One region of the Bacillus sp. GW823-FHT06A11 genome, then DNA from elsewhere that is predicted to be linked to it. Evidence: riboswitches for the same ligand, from Rfam matches in the RefSeq annotation. Region 1 holds a riboswitch; each other region holds the start of a gene.

Region 1 (5,861 bases):
GTCAAATCACCTTCAATAAAGTGCATAACTTCCTTTTTTAAGTTTCCTCTTTCTTGAAAAAGGCGTATTGCTTTACTTTTCGACCTTACTAAAAGAAGAATTTTAACATCCTCTTTGGCTAATTCTTTCACTAATTGCTGTCCAATAAAGCCTGTTCCACCAGTTAAAAATACTGTTCTCATATAAAATCCCCCTTTTAGTACTAATCAGTACTAATTTGATTTAAAAAAAATGCTTCTTTTATCGAAGCAATTTTAAAAAATGATCTGCTGTTTTCGTGATTACAGTTGCATCCTTCAATGTTTCTGAAATAAATAACGCTCCTTCAAGATTTGTAATAAAAAGTGATGCAACCTCATCAATATGAATCGTATTTCTAAATTCTCCATTCTCTACCCCTTGTTTAAGTAATAGAGAAACTTTCTTTTGTAATCCTGTAAAAAAAAGACCTATTTTTTCTTTTATTTGCGTGGCCTGTTTAGGACTTTGAATATAAAGAGTAATAAATGGACAGCTCCCCTTATACTCTCTCGACTGAACTCCTTGTGATAATTGCTTTAAAAACAGTTGGATACGATCTTCAACTAAAAATTGGTTCTGAGAAAGTACGTCATCAATTGCAGATTGATACATTTCAATCCAATAATCAACGACCGCTTCTAATAATACTTCCTTATTAGAAAAGTGATAATACACATTAGACTTTGAAACTTTGCTTACACGTACTAATTCATCCATACTTGTATAAGCAAACCCTTTTTCTAAAAATAATGTTGCAGCTACTTCAATCACACGTTTTTGATTCATTAATTTTACCTTTGTCATAACTAGAACTATATAGTACTAATTTAAATATTACAAGTATTTATGTTAATTTAGAAAAAAGTTTGTTTAAAAAAGTTCCACTAACATTGATTTTACTGCAAAAAAAATCTTATTTTGAATAAAGTTGAACTGAACCCCGAAATTGTTAATTCACTATCGTCTAATAGAGGTCACCATACATACCCATCAACTTAAGAAAAAGAAATGCCCCCTTATTCAAGTTGCCTAGCCAAAAAATCACGTTTTAATAGACTTCTTTAGCATGCCTATCTTTCTATAAATTACCAGATATGAAACAAGGATCGTTTCATATCTAGTAATTTACTTGATTAGCTTGATGGGTATGGAGTAGTGCCCCTATAAACAAAACCCTCCAGAAACATCTAAAATCTGCCCTGTTATCCAGCGGCTATCAGCAGAAGCAAGGAATGCTACTGCATCTGCAATATCTTCAACTTGCCCTATTCGTTCGAACACAGATGAATTCGTAGCAAAACTTCGTATTTCCGGATCATCTAGCAATTTTGCATTAATATCTGTCTTCGTATATCCAGGCATAATTGTATTCACTGTTATACCTCTTTCTCCGAGATGTTTAGCTAGAGGAAGTGTCATCGTATTTAATGCACCTTTACTTAAGCCGTATGCAATTGAGCCTGTAAAACCAAGTCGTACTTCAGCTGATGAAATGTTAATAATACGCCCCTCTGCTCGTAGTAACGGCAATGTTTGCTGAATTAAGAAGAACGGTGCCTTAATATTTACAGACATAATTTCATCAAAAACTTCTTCTGTCGTATTTTCAATCGTTCCTTGTGTACCTATCCCTGCATTGTTTACTAAAATATCAATCTCTGATGTACCAACCCTTACTTGTAATTCATTCTTCAATTGTTCTACTAGCTTCTTGACACCATCAATTGAATTGAGTTCTGCTTCAATTAAGAATGCTTTTCCTCCATTAGATTCAATCTCACTAATTGTTTCATCTGCAGCTGCCTTATTTCGTCCGTAGTGAATCACAACTAATGCACCGTCGTTTGCCAATCTCATTGCAATCGCACGACCAATACCGCGACTCGCCCCTGTTACTAACGCTACTTTCCCATCAAGATTCTTCATTTTTTCCATCCTTTCTAAATTTCCGTTTAAAAAATCCAACACTTATATTTTCATGCAAACACCGATAATTTTAAATATAGATTTATAAGTAATTCAGTTCGTTCACTTATGATATTATAGTTATAACTTACGTTTTACTTTAGAAAATAAAATAAGGAGGCTACACAATGCAAAACACAGTAAAACTGGATGAAATCGATCATAAGATTATGAACTTGTTGTATGAAAATGCGAGAATTTCTGTTTCAGAAATAGGACGGATTATATCCATGACGCAACCTGCTGTAAAGGAGCGTATGAATAAACTTGAAGATCAAGGAGTTATAGCGGCTTACCGAACGAAATTTGAGCCTTCCAAAATTAATAAAAGCATTCAAGCATTCATCATGTTTAAAACGAGCCAATGCTCTGATTTCATCCAATATTGTAATGCCGCTCCTGAAGTAACTGATTTATATCGAATTAGCGGGGAATTTAATTATATGATGAAGGTCATGAGCGATTCGATGGATTCCCTCGCTGCGTTTTTAGACTCGTTAATGCAATTCGGATTATCATCTCCTTTAATTGTTTTAAAGAGTGAGTTCGAGGAGAAATTGTCATTCTAATAAAGGGATACGTATTATCCTCACTAACAGTAAAATTTTCTCTTTCTTGAGAAAAACCAACAAAATCAATGACTAGCAAACAAAAAAGAACATTGATTTTTCAATGTTCTTTTTATATCTCTACTTATTAATTAGATTGCTCTTCGAAAAGAGCGCCTTAATCCCCTTACCCCTGATTCCTCTGTGCCTCCCTAAACTCCTCCTTCATCTTCTCTAACAACCCTTCTTCTGTAATTAATCGATACGCTGTATTCGCTAATGCTTTTGCCGATGTAATTAATGCTTTATCTCCTAGTTCTGAACGTGCTGCTTCTCTAAATTCATTCGTATGCGCAATTAAGTCATCTGGACCAATTTTAATGTACGGATGAATTGTCGGCACAACTTGGCTGACGTTTCCTGCATCGGTTGAACCAATCCCTACTCTTTCTTTACGATTTACATCTTCACCTAATAGTTCTAGTTCTTCCGCTACGATATCGTTATATGTTTTTGTTACGAGTAATTCATCGATTTCATTTTGGAATTGATGGATTTTTACTTTTGCACCTGTTGCTAACGCTGCTCCCTCAGCAATGTTTCTTACTTTTTCTGTTACTTCCGCGCATCTCTTTCGCGTTGCTGCACGGATGAAGAACCTAGCCGCGGCATAGTCAGGAATAATGTTAGGTGCTTTTCCGCCTTCTGTAATGACGCCATGAATTCTCACGTCTGACGGAAGTTGTTGGCGAAGTGCGTTTATACCGTTATAGAGCTGAATAACCGCATCTAATGCATTAATCCCTTCTTCTGGTGAAGCTGCAGCGTGAGCTGTTTTTCCGTAAAAATGAAAATCAAGTGGATCGACTGCTAGTGAAGGACTCGTTGTCGCTGTTTTTCCGCTCGGATGAATCATAAGCGCCGCATCAATGTCTTTAAATAAACCTGCCTTTACATAACTTGATTTCGCGCTACCATTTGGCCCACCTTCTTCTGCTGGTGTACCAAACACGACAACTTCCCCGCCAATTTCTTCAAGTGTTTCTGATAATGCAATTGCTGCTGCAACGCTAATTGTGCCAATTAAATTGTGACCACACGCATGGCCTAATCCTGGTAAAGCGTCGTACTCCGCTAAAAATGCAATTGCCGGTCCTTGTTTTCCAGAACTTTTTCGCGCAATAAACCCCGTTTCATGTCCAGCTATATTGTGCTGCAACTGAAATCCTGCACTGCCTAGCAATAAACTTAACGTCCTAGATGCGTAAAACTCTTGGTTACCAATCTCTGGATTCGCATGAATATCATGACTTGTTTCTATGTACTTTTCCTTATTTCTTTCGATACTCTCTTCAATTGTTTTTCTTTGTGACGTTACTCCTGTCGCTCCCATTGTTCTTCCTCCTTTTATTTTCACGTAAAAAAGCCTCTTTCTAAAAGATAGAAAGAGGCTTCTGTATATACAGTCAAAATGAGCTTCTTTCTTATCTTTCAAGTTACCTTGCTGGAATTGGCACAGTATTCATAACGAATCCGCTGCCGAGGTATCATAGGGCCAGTCCCTCCACCTCTCGTGATAAGAATTTTCATAAAATTATATTAAATTATTTTTTATTCTAAGTTCATTCCAAGTAAAAGTCAAGGAATTCCTATCCGAATTTACCGAATATCTAAAAATCCTTTTAATACACCAATTGTCTCAGGTGCTTGCAGTCTTGCACATACGTACGGAAATTCCGTACTACCTTCAAATATCATTTGAGATGTAAGCGGTGCGCCTGCCCAGAAGATTTCATCATCAATTACTAAGAATGGGAATGCTTTATTTTGTCTTTGTAACTTTACATTTTTCAGCGGAACTGGTCCATCACTATAAACTGTTATTTGTGCATTTGTACGCATTAACGCTTGCCATACTCGTTTATCTACTTGTTTCGTACTTGGCAGTGAAATAATAATTTTTCGTTTTGCGGCTAAAATATCTTTTAATAGCCCTTTCGGCTCTTCAAGATTCATTTCCATAAACCAGCGTAAACGTTTCGAAATTTTCCGTTCCCACAATTGTCTTGATGTCGTGCGATCATACACATCTCCGTGACGTTCTATATGAGCTGTTAATTGTGATAACGCTTGTTTTCTAGAAAGATTTTTACGCATATAATGGCAATCTGATAATTGAATGAACTTCCCTCTCGCCCTTGTCACTGCTACATTGACGAGGCGATGATTTTTATGGTCAAAGAATAACACGCCAGGTCGTTCTTGCGGATAACTGTCAACCGTATCAAAGATCATCATATCTCTTTCAGAACCTTGAAACTTATGAACTGTCGCCGCTAAAACTGGTATGTTTTGATATTTCGTTCTCTGCAACATTTCTCTAATATACGTCGATAAAAAGCGTGACTGCGCCCTGTAAGGTGTCACAACACCAATCGACTGAACACCGTCTAACAATCCGATTAACATCATTTGCATCGCTACTAAACCAGACATAATGTTAAAACGGGAACCAGAAGCAGCATCTTTTAACGAAAAAGCTCCCATTTGGCTCGTATCAAATAAAACACTCGCTTCATTTGCGAACGGCTGCAATTGCGCAAGTTCTTTACGCTCTGAAACAGACGGATGATCGTATACTCTATTTTTATAAATAAACGAATTCGTAAACTTCGATATATCCGCATGCATACGTCTTTGTTCCTGCAACATAAATAGGTTTGGGTGTGCTTCTGATTTATTAACAGACTCAACAATCCCAGCATGGTAAAACATATCTTCCCCAAGCCATTTGCGAACGAGTTCATGGTTCGCCATCGCAATTGGAGGTAACTGTAAAAAGTCACCGCAAACGACGATACGTTTCCCAAGTGAAGCAGCTAATGCGATTTGCGGAACGAACGCCATACTCACTTCATCTACGACAACTAAATCGAATGTACGCTCATAAATAAGTGAATCAATGGCACATTTCGATAAAGTTGCACCAATTACTTTCGCATTTTCAATATATTCTTTTTCTACTTCTTTAATTTTCGCCTTTTGCTTTCGAAGCTCACTTTCAATCTCTTGTATACGCTTCTTATCGGCAGATGTTGCTTTATACGATAAGATTTTTTCACGAAGATCTTGGCGTGTCTCTTCTAAGTAGAGTCTTTCCTCACCCCATGATCCGTTCGTCGTTTCAACTAATTTCGATGCAAGTAACGTTTCATGATTTCGTATATGTTCATGCTGACTATAACCGTAACGAACAATTTCGCCAGGCGTCCATTTCTTTTTCTTTTCAATTTGCTTCGTTACTTCACTCATTAATACGTCTACTGC
Region 2 (5,861 bases), 500 kb from region 1:
TAGGCTCTCTTAAGCCGATACGTGGTAATATATTTGACGCTAAGATTTCTTTTGGTGTTCCTATCGCAATGACTTTACCTTCATCAATTAATATAACTTTGTCTAAATCCAGGTTTAAAATTTCTTCTATTCTATGTTCAATAATAACAATCGTTTTATTATATTGTTCATGTATATCTTTCATAAGTTTTATCGTATGTAAGGCACTTAGTGGATCTAAATTAGCTAACGGTTCATCGAACAATAATATATCCGCATTTGTTGTTAATAAACCCGCTAGAGAAACTGTTTGCTTTTGACCTCCTGATAATTCATGTGGACTTTGTTTATGAAACGTATGCATCTTCACCTTTCTTAATGAGTCCGAAACAATCTTTTTCATGTCATCTTGCTTTACACATTCATTTTCTAAATAAAAAGCTACATCTTCTTCTACTGTCAGACCAATAAATTGAGCATCTTGATCTTGCAAAATTGTTCCTACCTGCTTACTTTGTTCAAAAATACTTCCTTCCCTCGGGTCTTTACCGGCAATTAAAACGTTACCTGTACTAGTCCCTTCGTAAGAAAATGGGATTAGCCCATTTATACAATGAGCTAATGTCGACTTTCCTGAACCACTTCGTCCAGCAATTAGTACTTTTTCCCCAGGGTATATATGAAAGGTAATATCACTTAAAGTAGGCTGCGCAGCATGCCCATATTGAACGGTGAATTGTTCAAACGAAATAATTGGTTTCATGTTAACATCCCTACTTTTCAATTTTTAAATGTGTATGTTTCTTATTAGATTTTGCCAAGCCAATTGTAAGTGGCAATCCAACTACTAAGAAAACGATAACATCGGAAATTGTTGCTCCTAATACTTGGATAACAATTTTGTCAAATGGTTCTCCCATCACAATAATATCGAATGCCCCAGCAAATATAATAGCAATGACAATACCAACTAATCCAGTAATTGCTAAATAAGAAATATGCCCCTTGTTAAACGACCCGTTTTTCACACTAAAACCAACTCTTTTTTGAATAAGACCCATCGAAAAACCAATAATCCCTGAACTAATAACCCAGCCCCACCAAATCCCCCATCCAGCAATCGTATCTGTTACGGTATGACCGATAAGTCCGATTAACAGTCCTACCACTGGACCAAATAATGCTCCAAAAACAGTTAATATAGCTAATGCTGGTTTAATAAATGTATTCGGTGCAATAGAAAATCCCCAAAGTCCTAATATCCCGTATAATGCTGCTCCAATACCGATTGCTACTACTAACTTTGTTGATAATTTGTTCATGACAATTCCCCTCTCATATTAGTCAACTTTTATTACTCTATATTTAATTTAAAAATGAATTATGCATCGACACTCCCTTTCTATACAACAAAAAATGACCTCTTACATAAGAGGTCATTTTCTTTCACGTTCAAGAATCCTCTTATCTTTCAAAAAACACATCGTGTCCTCTGCGGAATTAGCACCTTCCTATAAAATTGCATAGGGGTTGCTGAGGTTTCTTAGGGCCGTTCCCTCCACCTCTCTGGATAAGTATTAATTTGTAATTCGTATTATGGCACTAAAGAATGTAAATTTCAACACTTTTCTTACTATTTTTATTTTTTATTAAATAGCGCATTTAAATCATTGTATTCTTATCGGAATTATGAAATAATAAATTCAAAATCGTTTCGGGAGGAATGCATTATGAAAGTTATTGGTTTGATTGGAGGATTAAGTTGGGAATCTACATCATTATACTATAAACATATTAATACACTTACACTCTCTCAATACGATCAAAATGCGAAGCTAATTTTATATAGTATGGACTTTGGTGAAGTAACTACTTTATTACAAAACCATCAATATGAAGAAGTGAAAAATGAACTAGTTACAGTTGCAAAGAAAGTTGAAAAATCTGGGGCTGAATGTTTATTAATGTGTTCAAATACTGTACATCTATTTGCCGAGGAGGTAGAACAAGCAATATCTATCCCGCTTCTTCACATTGGTGATGTAAGTGCTAAAGAAATGGTAGAACAAAATATAAAACGTATCGGACTATTAGGAACAAAACAAACGATGGAGCAAGATTTCTATAAATCACGATTAGCGAAATATAACATTGAGACAATTATCCCCAATGACGAGGAAAGAACTTTTATCCACCATGTCATATTAGATGAATTAAGTAGAGGGATCATTTCAGAAACATCTAAAGAAGAGTTATTACAAATTACAAAATCATTAATTCAAAATGGTGCTGAAGGTATATTATTAGGCTGCACTGAAATACCTTTACTCATCTCCCAAAATGATCTCACTGTTCCCGTTTTTGATACTACTTTTTTACATGCAAATACTGCTGTGCAATTTGCTGGATAAGAATATACAAGCATAAAGGTGAGAACCTCTATGCTTGTATACAGTTACGACTATTTATCCCGCTATTTATGGGCAGTAAAACCTCTACCGATTAAAGTTTTACTTTATTTAAAAGAGATTCAATAACTGCAATTGCTTCTTTTGAACCACCACATTCTAAAAAGCTATCATTAAGTTTTCTTATACCATGTTTATACTTTTCATTTGAAAGAACATCTGTTACGGCCTCTTTTAAAGTGTGCACATTAACATGTTCTTTCAATAGTCTATGTGCCGCTTCAAGCTCAGTTAGTCTTTGCGCTATCATAGGCTGGTCTTTATCATGCGGTATTATTACAAATGGGACATTATAATGAATGGCATCGTGTACGCTATTCATACCGCCATGTGTAATAAAAACATCTGCTTCATTTAATATTTCTGATTGAGGTACGTATGGAGCAATTATAAAATTATCTGGTGCTTTCTTAATTTTAGAAATATCATTTCTATCACCAATTGCCATTACAACTATCCCATCAAAATCTGAAAAAGTATCAATACAAGTATTAAAGAATGGTTCGAGTCCTTCAAGCAGTGTTCCCATTGAAATATAAATAACTTTCTTTTCTTTAAGTGATTCCAGTGGAAACTTTATATTTGTTTTACGCTTTGAAATACTCGGTCCAATAAAAATGTTATTTTCCCCGAACGATTCGCTATTAGGTTGGAAATAACAACTTGTGTATACGAGACAAACATCACCCTTATTATTCATAAATTGAAGATTATTCTTTGGTTTTACTCCAAATTTATGTTCCATCTGATTTAGTAATTTTTCAGAGATTTCCTCTGGTTGGAATGGCATATCTGCATTTGGATGAAAAGGTAATGTCTTCAAAAATTCTGGCGGAATTAAAAATATAGGTGAGGACACTACACCTGGAACTTGTAAATACTCCTTTACTAACTCTCCTGCGCCAAATATATCATAAATTACGAAATCAAAATTTATACTTTCACATAATTGTTTCGTAATTTCTAATATATATAAAGAAGTTTGAACATGCACATGAAAGAAAGCATTTAACCCAGATGAGGTTTCAGCATCAATAGAAATCTCTTTTAATAGATCCGGATGAGTATGTACAGTAGCTCCTAAATCTTCAATTCTATCCTTAAAGTTTGCCGTTGTAATATAATGTACATTATCCCCTCGTTCAGTAAAGGCTTTTACTAAATTTAATGTAGGGTTTACATGCCCCTCTGCTGGAAAATTAACTACTAAAATATTTAGCACTTATTTCTCACTCCTTACATTTCATTTTTTTAATTAAGCATACTGTTATTTGTACAAGTAATCTTCCCCTAATAGTCCTAATATGCTTGTTACATTATGTTGATAAATAATTTTCAGTCATCAACATAAAAAAAGCATCTACCTATGTAGATGCCTAACCGTGATAAGGAGTGTTCTGTGAGGTTAGAACAAGCTTTTCTGCTTGTCCTATGCTATCAATATATGATTTATTTTATAAAATGTGAATCGTTAATAGAATTATTTTATCCATTTTATATGATCAAATGGATAAAATACCATTTCTACCTTACCTATTATATTTGACTCATCAATAAGTCCAAGTGTATTCCTACTATCTTTACTATGATTACGATTATCACCTAACACAAATAATTTATGCGTAGGAACTTTTATTTCTCTAAAATTTGAAAAACGATTGGATACTTGTAACATATCTAAATGTATATACGACTCATCACGCTTTTTACCGTTAATATATACCTCATCCTCTTTTAATTGTATATTATCCCCCGATAATCCAATAATTCGTTTCACATAGTAAGTAGGCTCGTCTTCTTTTTTTATGATGACAACATCCCCATGCTGAAAAGACGATAAACAGACGTTTACCTTATTAACAAGTATATAATCTTTTTCATTTAAAGTAGGTTGCATCGAAATTCCTTCTACCATACAAAATAAAAATGACTTATTAATAAAAATAACCCCTATTATAATTAAGATGTAGCTACATATGTTCCTCCAATATTTTAGAATAAACAGCTTCATATATACCTCATTTCTAATCTATTCCCAGATAAAAACGCCTCTAGTTCATATGAATGCTAGAGACGTTTCGTCCATTTTAATTCTCTTTAGAGTTATCTGTTTTTTGCACTTCACCAGTTAATCGCTTATTTTTCAAATCAAAATAAGCATCTAAAACTTCTTTTCCAATATCGGAGTTAATGCCCGATTTATCATTTTCAACCCACGGTACTACAACAGAAAATGCTACTTCTGGATCATCATATGGCGCATATCCAGCTAATGTTAAGTTATAACATTCTCTACGGTCGCCTTTCTCATTTCGCCCAATTTCATTTTCTCCACCATATACAGTTTGTGCGGTCCCTGTTTTACCAGCTGGTTTATATGGTGCTTTTTGGAACGCTCTTACTCCCGTTCCATCTCCGTCTTGAAATACTTTTCTAAATCCTTCTTTTACTTGATTAATATATTCTTGTTTCATATCGATTCTATTTAAAACAACGGGTTCTATTGATTGTACTACTTTACCAACCTCATCTTTTTGAACGGTTTGTTCTCTAATCTCTTGAACAATTTGTGGTTTCATTCGATACCCTCCATTTGCGATAGTCGAAATATATTGTGCAAGCTGAAGTGGTGTATACGTATCATATTGTCCAATAGAATAATCTAATAAGAAACCAGGCTGATTATCTTTTCTTCCAATTTGGCCTGCAGTTTCATTTGGTAAATCAATACCAGTTTGTACGCCTAGTCCAAATTGCCTGAAATAATACCTCATTTTATCAAAATATTCTTGTTTAATATCTAGCGAACTATTTTTTACATAATCCACTCCAGCAATTTTTAATGCTATATTAAACATATAAACGTTTGAAGAAACTTGTAACGCTCTTAGATCGTCTATATCACCAAAATTTTTCCAAGACTTCTTTTCCTTAGTTCCTTTAAACTTCATAGGTGCATCATAAAAATGTGTCCCAGGAGTTATTGCATTTGTTTCAAACCCTGTTAACACTGTCGCACCTTTAACCGTTGATCCAAGCTCATATGAACTTGTCAGCGTGCCTAAAGCATAATCTTCTACTTCCATTTTCCCATCTTTTTCTACAAGCCTTTTCCCAGCCATTGATAATACTTGGCCATTTTTAGGATTCATCATCACTACGAAAGCACGGTCTAACATTGATTCTGATCCTTTATATTGTTTTAATATTTTTTCTATGCTCTCCTCTACTTTTTTTTGCAATTCCATATCTATTGTTAAAGTTAAATTTTTACCGCTTTTTCCTTCCGAAACCGTTTCCGTTCTAATAGTATTTCCTTGTTTATCAGCAATGCTTCTTACTTCTTTTTTTGTACCATGAAGTACATCTTCGTATTGCTGTTCGATATAACTTTTGCCGACCCTATCATTTCGG
Region 3 (5,861 bases), on a different contig from region 1:
GAGGTACTGAAATGCTTTCTAAAACGTATCAAACGATCGGTCAATTATTTCAAGCAACATATGCAGCAAATGGCTATTATACAATAATATTCGGAGGAGTTAGTTTAGAGAGAAATATTATTTCATTATTAGTTATTGTATTGGTTACACAATTAGTAGCAGTGACGACTTTAGCTATAAAAGGAATGGTAAAGGGAAGAGGAAGCTCTGTAGTTAAAGTTGTATAAAAGTAAAAAGGTATCCTTCGTAGGATACCTTTTTACTTTTGTTATTTTGCAACTTCTGTCCACCTGTAGTTAAATTCACCGCCGAAGTCAGTCGTTACAAGTCCTTTAATGAAAGAGCGTTGTAAGTAAGAACGACCTTGTTGGTATAAAGGAGCGACAGCGCCGTCTTGTAATAGAATTTTTTCAGCTTGCTTCATTGCTTCAAAGCGTGCTTTTTCATCGCCAGCTAAATCTGTTTTCACTTTATGAATGAGCTCATCGTACTCTTTGTTAGAGTACTTATCGAAGTTATAAGCACTATCTGTTGTAAATAAATCTAAGAATGTAATTGGATCAGCGAAGTCAGGGCCCCAGCCGTCAATACCAATTTCATAGTCACCACTTAATAGTAGTTTCAACTGTTGTTTACGTGGTTGCGGTTTTAAATTCACTGTTAATCCATCTAAGTTCTTTTCTAACTCACCTTTTAAATATTCACCAGTCTTTTTAGCTAAAGCATTGTCACTTGTTAATAGTTCGATTGTTACTTTGTCAGTACCAAGTTCTTGTTTTGCTTTTTTCCAGTTTTCTTTCGCTGTTTTCACATCATCCTTGACTAGATTTCCATTTTCTTTACGGAAGTCATTGCCTTCTGGACTCTTTGCAAATTTCGCAGGAACCATTCCTTCAGCTGGAATAGCACCGTTATTTAAAATTGTTTCTACGTAAGCCTTTTTATTCATTGCGCCGTTAATAGCAAGGCGTGCATGTTGATTTTTTAATGTTTCATTTTTCTGATTTAGTCGTAAGAATTGAATGCCGACTTCAGCGCGTTCCTTGAAGTTTGGATCGCTCTTATATTTATCAACAAACTCTGCAGTTAAAGCAACGCGATCAATTTGTCCTGAATCATATAAGTTCACTTCTGTAGACTTATCTTTAACGACATTGAAGTTGATTTCTTCTAATTTTACCGTTTTAGCATCCCAATAGTTAGGATTTTTCTTCAATTGGAAACTTTGTTCGTGTTTCCAGTTATCTAATGTGAAAGCACCGTTGTAAATTAAATGATTTGTTTCTAAACCGTATTTATCGCCCTGAGACTTTAAGTACTCTTCATTAATTGGCAAGAATGTTGAGAATGTCGTTAAGCTTAAGAAGTAAGGAACAGGACGGTCTAGTTGTACTTCTAACGTTTTGTCATCAACAGCTTTGACCCCTAGTTGATCAATTGGTAATTGTTTTTGGTTTATTTGTTTCGCATTCTGTACATCGAAGAATAAGAATGCGTATTCAGCTGCTGTATCAGGATTTACGGCACGTTGCCAAGCAAAGACGAAGTCCTTTGCTGTAACAGGAGTACCGTTTGACCATTTTGAATCACGCAGATGGAATGTATATTTTGTTTTATCGGGACTAATGTCAACCGACTCAGCAACACCAGGAATCGGTTTATTATCTTCTCCCATTGCATATAAACCTTCAAAAACATTGCGCATTACATTCATGGATTCCCCATCCGTTGCTTTTGCAACATCCATTGTTGGAATTTCTGAAGCGAATGATAAGTTAATTGCTTGTTTATCAGGTACTTTATCGTTTGCTTTCGCTCCGCCTGCATTATCTTTATTTCCCCCGCAAGCAGTTAGTAATAGACTTGCCCCTAAAACAGATGCAACAACAGGTACAACTTTTTTCTTCATTGTTCGTTCCTCCCTAAATGTGTTGTTCGTAACGTCATAATGTCCATGTCTTGAAGTAGCTATAGAAGGAGATAGAACCTATTATAAATATTTGTTTATAGGTAATCAGGTGTTCTATATGTATATACATGTCGAGCTATAATCTATCGTTATATGTTTCAACTTAGTAGACATTATATTTTGATGGTGAAATATTTTGTTTCTTTGATTATTTAGAATATTAACACTGGAAAGAACTATATGTCAATAATAAAAATAGAATGTTAATTTCTTGGAATAATATATTAAAAAAGTAGATTCTCTTGTGTGAGAGAACCTGCTTTTAATATATTTTGCTAAAAAAACAATTGGTGTGGGCTAATAATAAGTGGGGATGAAGAACCCCCACTTATTACGGTTTTACTTTATTTTTCAATTTTTGCCCACTTGAAGTTTAATTGACCCGCAAAGTCTACTTGCACAATTCCTTTCACATAAGAACGTTCTAAATAAGATTCGCCTTTTTGGTAAAGAGGAGCGATAACAGAGTCTTTAAATAATATTTTCTCGGATTCTAGTAATGCTTCCCAGCGAGCTTTTTCATCACCAGCTAAAGTTGTTTTCACTTTTGCTATTGTTTCATCGAATTCCTTATTAGAGTAATGATCTAAGTTATAAGGGTTATTCGTTGTAAATAGCTCAAGGAATGTAATTGGATCCGCAAAGTCAGGGCTCCAGCCGTCAATTCCGATTTCGTAGTCACCTTTTAATAAAAGCGAAACTTGTTGCTTACGCGGTTGCGGTTTTATATTTACTGTTAATCCATCTAGATTCTTTTCTAGTTGCCCTTTTAAGAATTCACCAGTTTTCTTATCAAGGTCAGCATCACTCGTTAATAATTCTAATGTTATCTTTTCAGAACCAAGCTCTTGTTTAGCTTTTTTCCATAATTCTTGTGCAGATTTTGTATCAACTTTTGTTAAATCGCCGTTTACAGTACGGAAGTCTTTTCCTTCAGGTCCTTTTGCAAAGTTTTTTGGAACGAGACCAAATGTTGGTGTAGAGCCATCATTTAATAACGTATTTACAAAGGATTTTCTATCAATTGTTTGATCGATTGCTTGGCGTGCAGAAACGTTTTGAAGTACTTTGTTGTGTTGATTCATGCGTAAAAATTGTACGCCTACATTTGGACGTTCTTTAAAGTTAGCATCTTTTTTATATTTATCAACGAAGTCAGATGTTAGTTTTATACGATCTAATTGTTTTGACTCGAATAAATTTACTTCTGTTGATTTTTCTTTTACGACGTTAAAATTGATTTCTTCTAGTTTGACAGTATCTTTATCCCAATAAGTAGGGTTCTTCTTAAATTTAAAGCTTTGTTCGTGCTTCCAATCGCTTAGTGTAAAAGCTCCATTGTACAAGATTGTATTATCTTCTAAAGCGTACTTATCACCTTGTGCTTTAAAGAATTCCTCGTTAATTGGTAGAAATGTTGGGAACGCTGTTAAGCTAATAAAATACGGAACAGGACGCTCCAATTCTACCTCAAACGTATGGTCATCAACTGCTTTTACACCAAGTTGGTCGGCTGGAAGTTCTTTGTTGTTAATTTTTGTTGCATTTTTAATATCAAAGAATAGAAATGCATATTCAGAGGCTGTTGCTGGATCTACGGCACGTTGCCAAGCGAACACAAAATCTTTCGCTGTAACAGGAGTGCCGTTTGACCATTTTGAATCTCGCAAATGGAATGTGTATTTCGTTTTATCGCCACTTACTTCATGAGATTTTGCAACACCAGGAACAGGTTTGTTACCTTCACCAAGATTATACAAACCTTCAAATACGTTTCTCATTACTTGACCAGAATCAGTATCTGTAGCACGAGCCGTATCCATTGTTCGTATTTCAGTAGGTGAAGATAAGTTTAAAACCTGTTTACTAGGTGCCTCGTCTTTTGCATTTGCTCCGCTTGCTTCGTTTTTATAACTACCGCAACCAGTTAATAAAATACTTACTCCTACAACTGATGCAATACCGGGTACAAACTTCTTTTTCATTTGATTTTCCTCCTAAATAATTAAGTTTGGATGATGATGAGGGAAATGAAAAATAAAAAATCCCTCTTTTCATATTGAGAAAGAGGGATTTTTACGTACAAGTTATGCACCCGTATATAAACGAAGTCCCTCATTCTATCTTTCAAGCATAAAGCTTGCAGGAAGTGGCACAGTATTCAAAATGAACCTGCTGCCGAGGTTTCAAAGGGCCAGTCCCTCCACCTCTCTTGATACAATGAGTAAACGAATAAATTTTATTAATTTTTGTGTTTCTTTGATAATTCAAAATCTTACACCTTGAATAATGAAGTGTCAACCAAATGGAATATAGTTTAAATTTTCAGTTTTCTTAAACAGAAAAACCACTGCATATGGCAGTGGTTTTTCTACTAGAAGTTAAAGTTATCTGGATCTGGACCAACGCGACGATCTTCATTTAAAGCTTGAATTGCTTTCATATCATCAGCACTTAATTCAAAGTCGAAGATGTTTGCATTTTCAATAATGCGATGTTCTTTAATTGATTTAGGGATTGTTACAACTTCGTTTTGTAAATCCCAGCGTAAAATAATTTGCGCAGTTGATTTATTATATTTTGTCGCAATTTCTTGTAACGTTGGATTATCTAGTAGTTGTCCTTGCATTAATGGTGACCAAGCTTCAAGCTGGATAGTATGTTCTTTACAGAATGCATGTAGCTCTTCTTGTGCTAAACGTGGGTGGTATTCCACTTGGTTGACCATTGGCTTAATTTCAGCAATTTCAAATACGTCTTGTAAGTGGTGAATGTGGAAATTACTCACGCCGATAGCGCGAACACGGCCATCTTTATAAAGTTTTTCTAATGCTTTCCATGATTCAGTATATTTCCCTTTTACAGGCCAATGTACTAAATATAAATCTAAATATTCTAGACCTAATTTCTCTAATGTAGTTTCAAATGCTTGAAGTGTTGTTTCATATCCTTGATCGCTATTCCATACTTTTGAGGTAATAAATAATTCTTCACGTGAAACACCGGATTCACGAATCGCTTGTCCAACGCCTTCTTCATTTTGATAGATTGCTGCAGTATCGATGCTGCGGTAGCCATTTTTAATTGCTGCTTTTACAGAATCAATTACTTCTGAACCATCTTCTACTTTAAAAACACCTAAACCAAACCAAGGCATTTTTACACCGTTATGTAATGTTGTATAGTCTTTTAAACTTGTTAAAATCATATTATTTCCCCCTAGCTTTTTTGTTTGTTGCTTCTACTGCTTTTTGAATTGCCTCTGAAAAATTATATTCGTATAAAGTTTTGAGACCCTCAGCTGTGGAACCACCTGGCGTTGTTACTTGTTCGCGGAGGTTAGCTGGATTTTGCGTTTGCTCGAGCATAGAAGCAGAGCCAGAAATCATTTGAATGACAAGATGTTTTGCGGTTTCTTCATCGACTCCATAACTTTTTGTTGCTTCAATTAAGCTTTCAGCAAAGTAATAAAGGAAGGCTGGTGCACTTCCAGTAACTGCAGTAAGCTGATGAACTTCTTCCTCAGTACAAAGTTGCGAAGTACCAATACCTCTTAAAAGCAGTTGCAGGGTTTCTTGATGCATCTCGGTTACTGATTGTCCCGTTGTATATAAGGAGATAGACTTTCCAATTTCAGCAGCTGTATTAGGCATAATCCAAGCAACAGGTGTGCCTTTTGGGAGTCTAGCTTCTAAATAAGATGGTCCAATGCCAGCTGCTACTGTTACGACAAGTTGATTTGATATTAACGGAGATAGCTCAGCTAATAATTCTTCATGAGCAGAAGGTGGCATTGCTAAAACAACCGTATCAACAGATGTAATATGCTGCTTCCAATCCGTTGTAATAGACACATTATATCGCCTTTGTAATTGTTCTAACTTTTCTACGT
Region 4 (5,861 bases), on a different contig from region 1:
TACTAGGTATTTTGTTACTAGGTTGGATGTTAACACCGTTTTCAGCACACTTTTTAGGCGCTGGAATTGGGCTTATTGTAAGTATGTATTGCGTTTGGCTTCTAGGGAGAAGAATTGAGAAGCTTGGAGATAGTATTGTAAAGAAGACGAAAGCACCGACACTCGGTATGTTTAACCGTTTTGCAGCTGCCATTTTGGGTGCTATTATTATGTACGAAATTGAGCACCACATGGTTATGTGGGCATTTGCAGTAGGGATTATGGGTGGTTATTTCTTAATCGTTGTGAATTTAGGATACTATAGCATGAAAGATGAGAAAGAACTAACAAAGAGCTAAAAGAGATAAAAAGATAAAAGACTTCTTTTTAGATGGAATAGATGATCCAGCCACAAATAGAAGCGGTCAGGGCCTTTTTTAACCCCATACGATGTGAAACTCGAGAGATGTAGCGAGTAGTGATATAATGTATATATTCGAAGCTGTAATTTTATAATCTAGGTCACAGATGAAGAGATTAGCATTTCACTTTATATAAGATATAGAAAGAAGCTTACGTTTTCACGTAAGCTTCTTTTTTATGTAAGTGTGTGTAACCGTTAAGCCGCATTGGGTTTTGTCGGTGAGTACGCGAAACTTTACGGTTACACGACACTTATTCATATGAGTAAAGGGTTATTCCAACAGAAAGTTTTAATTTAAGCGATTGGACCGCCTAAGTTAATGATATCTTCAGAAACGCTTTCGAACTTTTTGAAGTTCTCTTTGAATTCATTTGCAAGCTCGATTGCTTTTGCTTTGTAAGCAGCTTTATCAGCCCAAGTTTGTTCAGGCATTAACACTTCGTCAGGTACACCTGGTACGTGAAGTGGAACTTCAAGACCGAAGATGTCATGTTTAGCTGTTTCAGTTTTTGCAAGTTCGCCGCTTAATGCTGCTTGAATCATTGCACGAGTATAACCTAAGTTCATACGTTTACCAACTCCGTACTCGCCGCCAGTCCAGCCAGTGTTTACTAGGAATACTTTCGCATCGTGTTTCTCGATTTTTTCACCAAGCATTTCAGCGTAGCGAGATGCATCAAGTGGTAAGAATGGTGAACCGAAGCAAGTTGAGAATGTAGCTTGCGGAGATGTAACGCCGCGCTCTGTTCCTGCTAGTTTACTAGTGTAACCACTTAAGAAATGATACATAGCTTGCTCTTTTGATAACTTACTGATTGGAGGCAATACGCCAGATGCATCAGCAGTTAAGAAAATAATTGTATTTGGGTGTCCAGCAACACTTGGCAGTACGATATTGTCGATCGCATGCATAGGGTATGCAGCACGAGTATTTTCTGTTAAAGTAGTATCGTTGTAGTCGGCGATACGCGTTTGGTCATTAATGATAACGTTTTCTAAAACAGATCCAAATTTGATTGCATCGAAAATTTGTGGTTCTTTCTCGTGAGAAAGGTTTACACATTTTGCATAGCAACCGCCTTCAATATTGAATACACCGTTATCAGACCAACCGTGCTCATCATCACCGATTAATTTACGGTTTGGATCAGCAGATAATGTTGTTTTACCTGTTCCAGATAAACCGAAGAATAGTGCTACGTCGCCTTCTTCACCTACGTTTGCAGAGCAATGCATAGAAAGGATATCTTGTTCAGGTAATAAGAAGTTCATAATAGAGAAGATTGATTTTTTCATTTCTCCAGCGTATTCTGTACCACCAATTAGTACGATACGTTTTTCGAATGAAACCATAATGAATGCTTCAGAGTTTGTACCGTCAACAGCTGGATCAGCTTTGAAATTCGGTGCAGAAACAATTGTGAACTCTGATTCATGAGTTGTTAATTCTTCTTCAGTTGGACGAATGAATAATTGATGTACAAATAAATTGTGCCATGCATATTCGTTAATAACTTGAATTGGTAGGCGGTAATTGCGGTCAGCGCCTGCAAATCCTTTGAAGACGAATAACTCTTCTTTTTCTTTTAAGTATTCTAAAACTTTAGTATATAATTTATTAAAATGTTCTTCAGAAATCGGTTGGTTCACAGCTCCCCAAGCAATTTTGTCAGCAACCGATGCTTCTTTCACAATAAATTTATCTTTAGGAGAACGTCCTGTATATTTTCCAGTTGAAGCAGAAACGGCACCAGTCGAAGTTAATTTCCCTTCATTTCGCATTAATACTTTTTCCACTAATTGCGGAACACTTAGTTGAATCTGTGCATTGCTTCCGTTCAATAATTCGTGTAAACCAATTTGGACATTCACAGTACTCATATTTATATACCATCCTTTTCATTTAATGAAATATTTCTCGTAATCCCCAACAAGAGTATAACACAATTATATAAATAATGTATACTATTTATTTCTTTTTGTTTGTGTGAATGTATTATTTCCCTATTAATATTTCATTTCAGGCGTATTGAGAAAAACTTTCAGGAAAATGTGAATATTAATTGACAAATGAATATCATTTCTTTAGTATAGGTTGGGACGGATACTCTCTTATCCCGAGCTGGCGGAGGGACAGGCCCGATGAAGCCCAGCAACCTCACTTGTATTGATAAATGCAGGTGAATAGGTGCTAAAACCTGTGCGAGGCTACAGGTCTCGAACGATAAGAGCGAAGGGCAAAAAGCAGTATGCAAGTAGCAAATTAAACCTTTCCTCTATGTAAAGTAGGAAAGGTTTTTCTGTATGCTTGTGTGGGAGAATAAATGTATGTCGCAGTTTGTGGCAAATTAAGGATGAGTTCCGTACAATATATACAATTACTGTAGGGAGGTTTACCACATGACAAAAAAACGTCATCTGTTCACATCTGAGTCTGTAACTGAAGGACATCCAGATAAAATTTGTGACCAAATTTCTGATTCAATTTTAGATGCGATCTTATCAAAAGACGCAAATGCACGTGTAGCTTGTGAAACAACTGTAACAACTGGTTTAGTATTGGTAGCGGGGGAAATTACGACTTCTACTTACGTAGATATTCCAAAAATCGTTCGTGAAACAATTCAAGGCATTGGTTACACACGCGCAAAATACGGATTCGATGCAGAAACTTGTGCTGTTTTAACATCTATCGATGAGCAGTCTGCTGACATCGCTATGGGTGTTGACCAAGCGCTAGAAGCACGCGAAGGTCAAATGACTGACGCTGAGATTGAGGCAATTGGTGCAGGAGACCAAGGTTTAATGTTTGGTTTCGCATGTAATGAAACACAAGAGTTAATGCCACTTCCAATCTCGCTTGCTCACAAATTAGCTCGCCGTTTAACTGAAGTACGTAAAGATGATACATTATCATACTTACGTCCAGATGGAAAAACGCAAGTTACAGTTGAGTATGATGAAAATGGTAAACCAGTACGTGTTGATACTATCGTAATTTCTACACAACATCACCCAGATGTTACATGGGAAGAAATCGATCGCGACTTAAAAGAGCACGTAATTAAAGCTGTAGTACCAGCAGAATTAATGGATGGAGAAACGAAATTCTTCATTAATCCAACTGGCCGCTTCGTAATTGGTGGACCACAAGGTGATGCTGGTTTAACAGGACGTAAAATCATCGTTGATACTTACGGTGGATACGCTCGCCATGGCGGCGGTGCATTCTCTGGTAAAGATGCAACAAAAGTTGACCGTTCTGCAGCATATGCAGCTCGTTATGTTGCGAAAAACATCGTAGCAGCTGGTCTTGCTGACAAAGCAGAAGTACAACTTGCATACGCAATCGGTGTAGCACAACCAGTATCAATTTCAGTTGATACATTCGGCACAGGTAAAGTATCTGAAGACGTACTAGTAGAACTAGTTCGTAACAACTTCGATCTTCGCCCAGCTGGTATTATTAAAATGCTAGACTTACGTCGCCCAATTTACAAACAAACAGCAGCTTACGGCCACTTCGGACGTACTGATGTAGATCTTTCATGGGAACGTACAGACAAAGCTGCAGCTTTAAAAGAGCAAGCTGGTCTATAATATATGAAAAAAAGCTTTGCGCGGTGAGCGCAAAGCTTTTTTTATTTCGTTTTACTTACAATTTGAATGCATGATTTGCAATATACTTCGCCTTCTAGCTCAATATACTTTTTCGTATTAGTCATGCCACTTGCTGGAAAAGGCATATGAATCCATGCCTTTTCATACGTTTGTATTTCCTTTTACATGATTTACAAAGGGTGGATTTCTTCTGGAAGATATGCAATCAACCTTTCATTTGACGTGCTTTACCTGCGCAAAAGGCACTGCTTAGTAAAAATAGTGTCGCGAATATAATGCTTACTAATGTAGCGTATGGAATTGCACCTTTTAAGGAAAAGCCGACAGTGATTGAAGCGATGAATAAGAGGATGAATGTTGTTGTTAATTTTTTATAAAGTTCCATACTATGTAGACCTCCAATTTATTTTTTAGTACAAGTTTTAAAATTGAATTCTATTATGTAGAAAATATAAAGAGTAACTAAAGATATGTAGTCTAGGAGTATAAGAAAGTGCAGTTTCCTTTTTGTGGGTTAGTATACTTATATTGTATCATGGCGCATGATTGGCTTCATACATAATTGTGTAAAGATATGTATGATAAAATGAAGAAAAGTCTTTAAGAAAGGAAAGATAAAAAATGAGTGTAACTGAACATAAAAAACAAGCTCCAAAAGAAGTGCGTTGCAAGATTGTTACGATTTCCGATACACGTACGGAAGAAACGGATAAGAGCGGACAACTATTACATGAATTGTTAAAAGAAGCGGGCCATACAGTAACCTCTTATGAAATTGTAAAAGATGATAAAGAAAGTATTCAGCAAGCAGTGTTAGCTGGTTATCATAAGGAAGATGTAGATGTTGTATTAACAAATGGCGGTACTGGTATTACGAAGCGTGATGTAACAATTGAAGCAGTGTCAGCTCTATTAGATAAAGAGATTGTCGGGTTTGGTGAGTTGTTCCGCATGATTAGTTATTTAGAAGATATCGGGAGCAGCGCAATGTTAAGTAGAGCGATTGGGGGTACAATTGGGCGCAAAGTAGTTTTCTCGATGCCAGGATCGAGCGGGGCGGTTCGCCTTGCGATGAATAAATTAATTTTACCGGAATTAGGCCATATTACATTTGAGCTACATCGCCAATGAGTAGGTGGGCTGGAATTGTATTAGCGGGCGGTATGTCGAGTAGATTTGGTGAGCCGAAAGCGTTAGCGAGCTGGCAAGGTAGTACTTTTATTGAGCATATTTTGAAAGAGATGACAAGTGCGCTCCAAGAAGTTGTAGTCATTAGTCATTCTGATATAAAAGAGCGAGTAGAGCAATTCGTACAAGTTCCTGTTATAGAAGATATCCCGCACTATAAAGGGAATGGACCGCTGGCCGGTATTGTATCAGGAATGGAATACATAGAAGCAGATTGGTATGCTATTATGCCTTGCGATGCGCCAAATGTTTCGCATGAATGGTTTACCATTTTACTGGAGCAAACGAGCAATGAATATGATGCAGTTGTACCTATTATTAATGGAAGAAAACAGCCGCTGCTTGCAGCGTATCATAACCGTGTGAAAGAAAAGATTTATGCTTTACTTCAGGAAGAGAAAAGAAGTATGGGGCAGCTTTTATCACAATGTAATGTGAAGTATGTTGCTGGAGAAGATGTACAAGCGAATACAGATTGGTTTATAAATGTAAATACAAAAGAAGAATATGTGCAGGCTCAAAAAGACCTTTCAAATGAATGAAAGGTTTTTTGATATACAGAATTGGGGAACAATTGCTGTATAAAGGTATGTGAGTAAGTTGATTTTAAGGGGAATTCTTAAAATCATTATACAGCAAAAACACTGTA

What was found. Region 1 has a riboswitch for S-adenosylmethionine ahead of AC1Q8L_RS17815 (M20 family metallopeptidase). Riboswitches for the same ligand answer to the same signal wherever they lie in the genome.
Region 2: it holds a riboswitch for S-adenosylmethionine, as region 1 does, so the genes downstream of both, AC1Q8L_RS15170 (ECF-type riboflavin transporter substrate-binding protein) here and AC1Q8L_RS17815 (M20 family metallopeptidase) in region 1, are expected to answer to the same signal.
Region 3: it holds a riboswitch for S-adenosylmethionine, as region 1 does, so the genes downstream of both, AC1Q8L_RS27855 (peptide ABC transporter substrate-binding protein) here and AC1Q8L_RS17815 (M20 family metallopeptidase) in region 1, are expected to answer to the same signal.
Region 4: it holds a riboswitch for S-adenosylmethionine, as region 1 does, so the genes downstream of both, metK (methionine adenosyltransferase) here and AC1Q8L_RS17815 (M20 family metallopeptidase) in region 1, are expected to answer to the same signal.

Annotation. Positions count from the first base shown of each region.
Region 1 covers NZ_JBXAHS010000003.1:702,259-708,119, forward strand. Annotated here, with positions in the region: gene AC1Q8L_RS17795 (alpha/beta fold hydrolase) at 1-182, opposite strand, end outside; gene AC1Q8L_RS17800 (TetR/AcrR family transcriptional regulator) at 241-807, opposite strand; gene AC1Q8L_RS17805 (SDR family oxidoreductase) at 1,183-1,947, opposite strand; gene AC1Q8L_RS17810 (Lrp/AsnC family transcriptional regulator) at 2,115-2,555, shown strand; gene AC1Q8L_RS17815 (M20 family metallopeptidase) at 2,722-3,927, opposite strand; SAM riboswitch class I at 4,016-4,117, opposite strand; gene AC1Q8L_RS17820 (AAA domain-containing protein) at 4,194-5,861, opposite strand, start outside.
Region 2 covers NZ_JBXAHS010000003.1:201,201-207,061, reverse strand. Annotated here, with positions in the region: gene AC1Q8L_RS15175 (ABC transporter ATP-binding protein) at 1-742, opposite strand, end outside; gene AC1Q8L_RS15170 (ECF-type riboflavin transporter substrate-binding protein) at 753-1,301, opposite strand; SAM riboswitch class I at 1,441-1,556, opposite strand; gene AC1Q8L_RS15165 (aspartate/glutamate racemase family protein) at 1,710-2,390, shown strand; gene AC1Q8L_RS15160 (macrolide family glycosyltransferase) at 2,482-3,669, opposite strand; gene lepB (signal peptidase I) at 3,928-4,458, opposite strand; gene AC1Q8L_RS15150 (peptidoglycan D,D-transpeptidase FtsI family protein) at 4,535-5,861, opposite strand, start outside.
Region 3 covers NZ_JBXAHS010000010.1:32,660-38,520, forward strand. Annotated here, with positions in the region: gene AC1Q8L_RS27845 (hypothetical protein) at 12-227, shown strand; gene AC1Q8L_RS27850 (peptide ABC transporter substrate-binding protein) at 269-1,909, opposite strand; gene AC1Q8L_RS27855 (peptide ABC transporter substrate-binding protein) at 2,314-3,954, opposite strand; SAM riboswitch class I at 4,087-4,191, opposite strand; gene AC1Q8L_RS27860 (aldo/keto reductase) at 4,344-5,177, opposite strand; gene proC (pyrroline-5-carboxylate reductase) at 5,179-5,861, opposite strand, start outside.
Region 4 covers NZ_JBXAHS010000002.1:57,566-63,426, forward strand. Annotated here, with positions in the region: gene AC1Q8L_RS08740 (ATP synthase subunit I) at 1-338, shown strand, start outside; gene pckA (phosphoenolpyruvate carboxykinase (ATP)) at 698-2,284, opposite strand; SAM riboswitch class I at 2,513-2,634, shown strand; gene metK (methionine adenosyltransferase) at 2,804-4,003, shown strand; gene AC1Q8L_RS08755 (hypothetical protein) at 4,230-4,409, opposite strand; gene AC1Q8L_RS08760 (MogA/MoaB family molybdenum cofactor biosynthesis protein) at 4,646-5,155, shown strand; gene AC1Q8L_RS08765 (molybdenum cofactor guanylyltransferase) at 5,152-5,754, shown strand.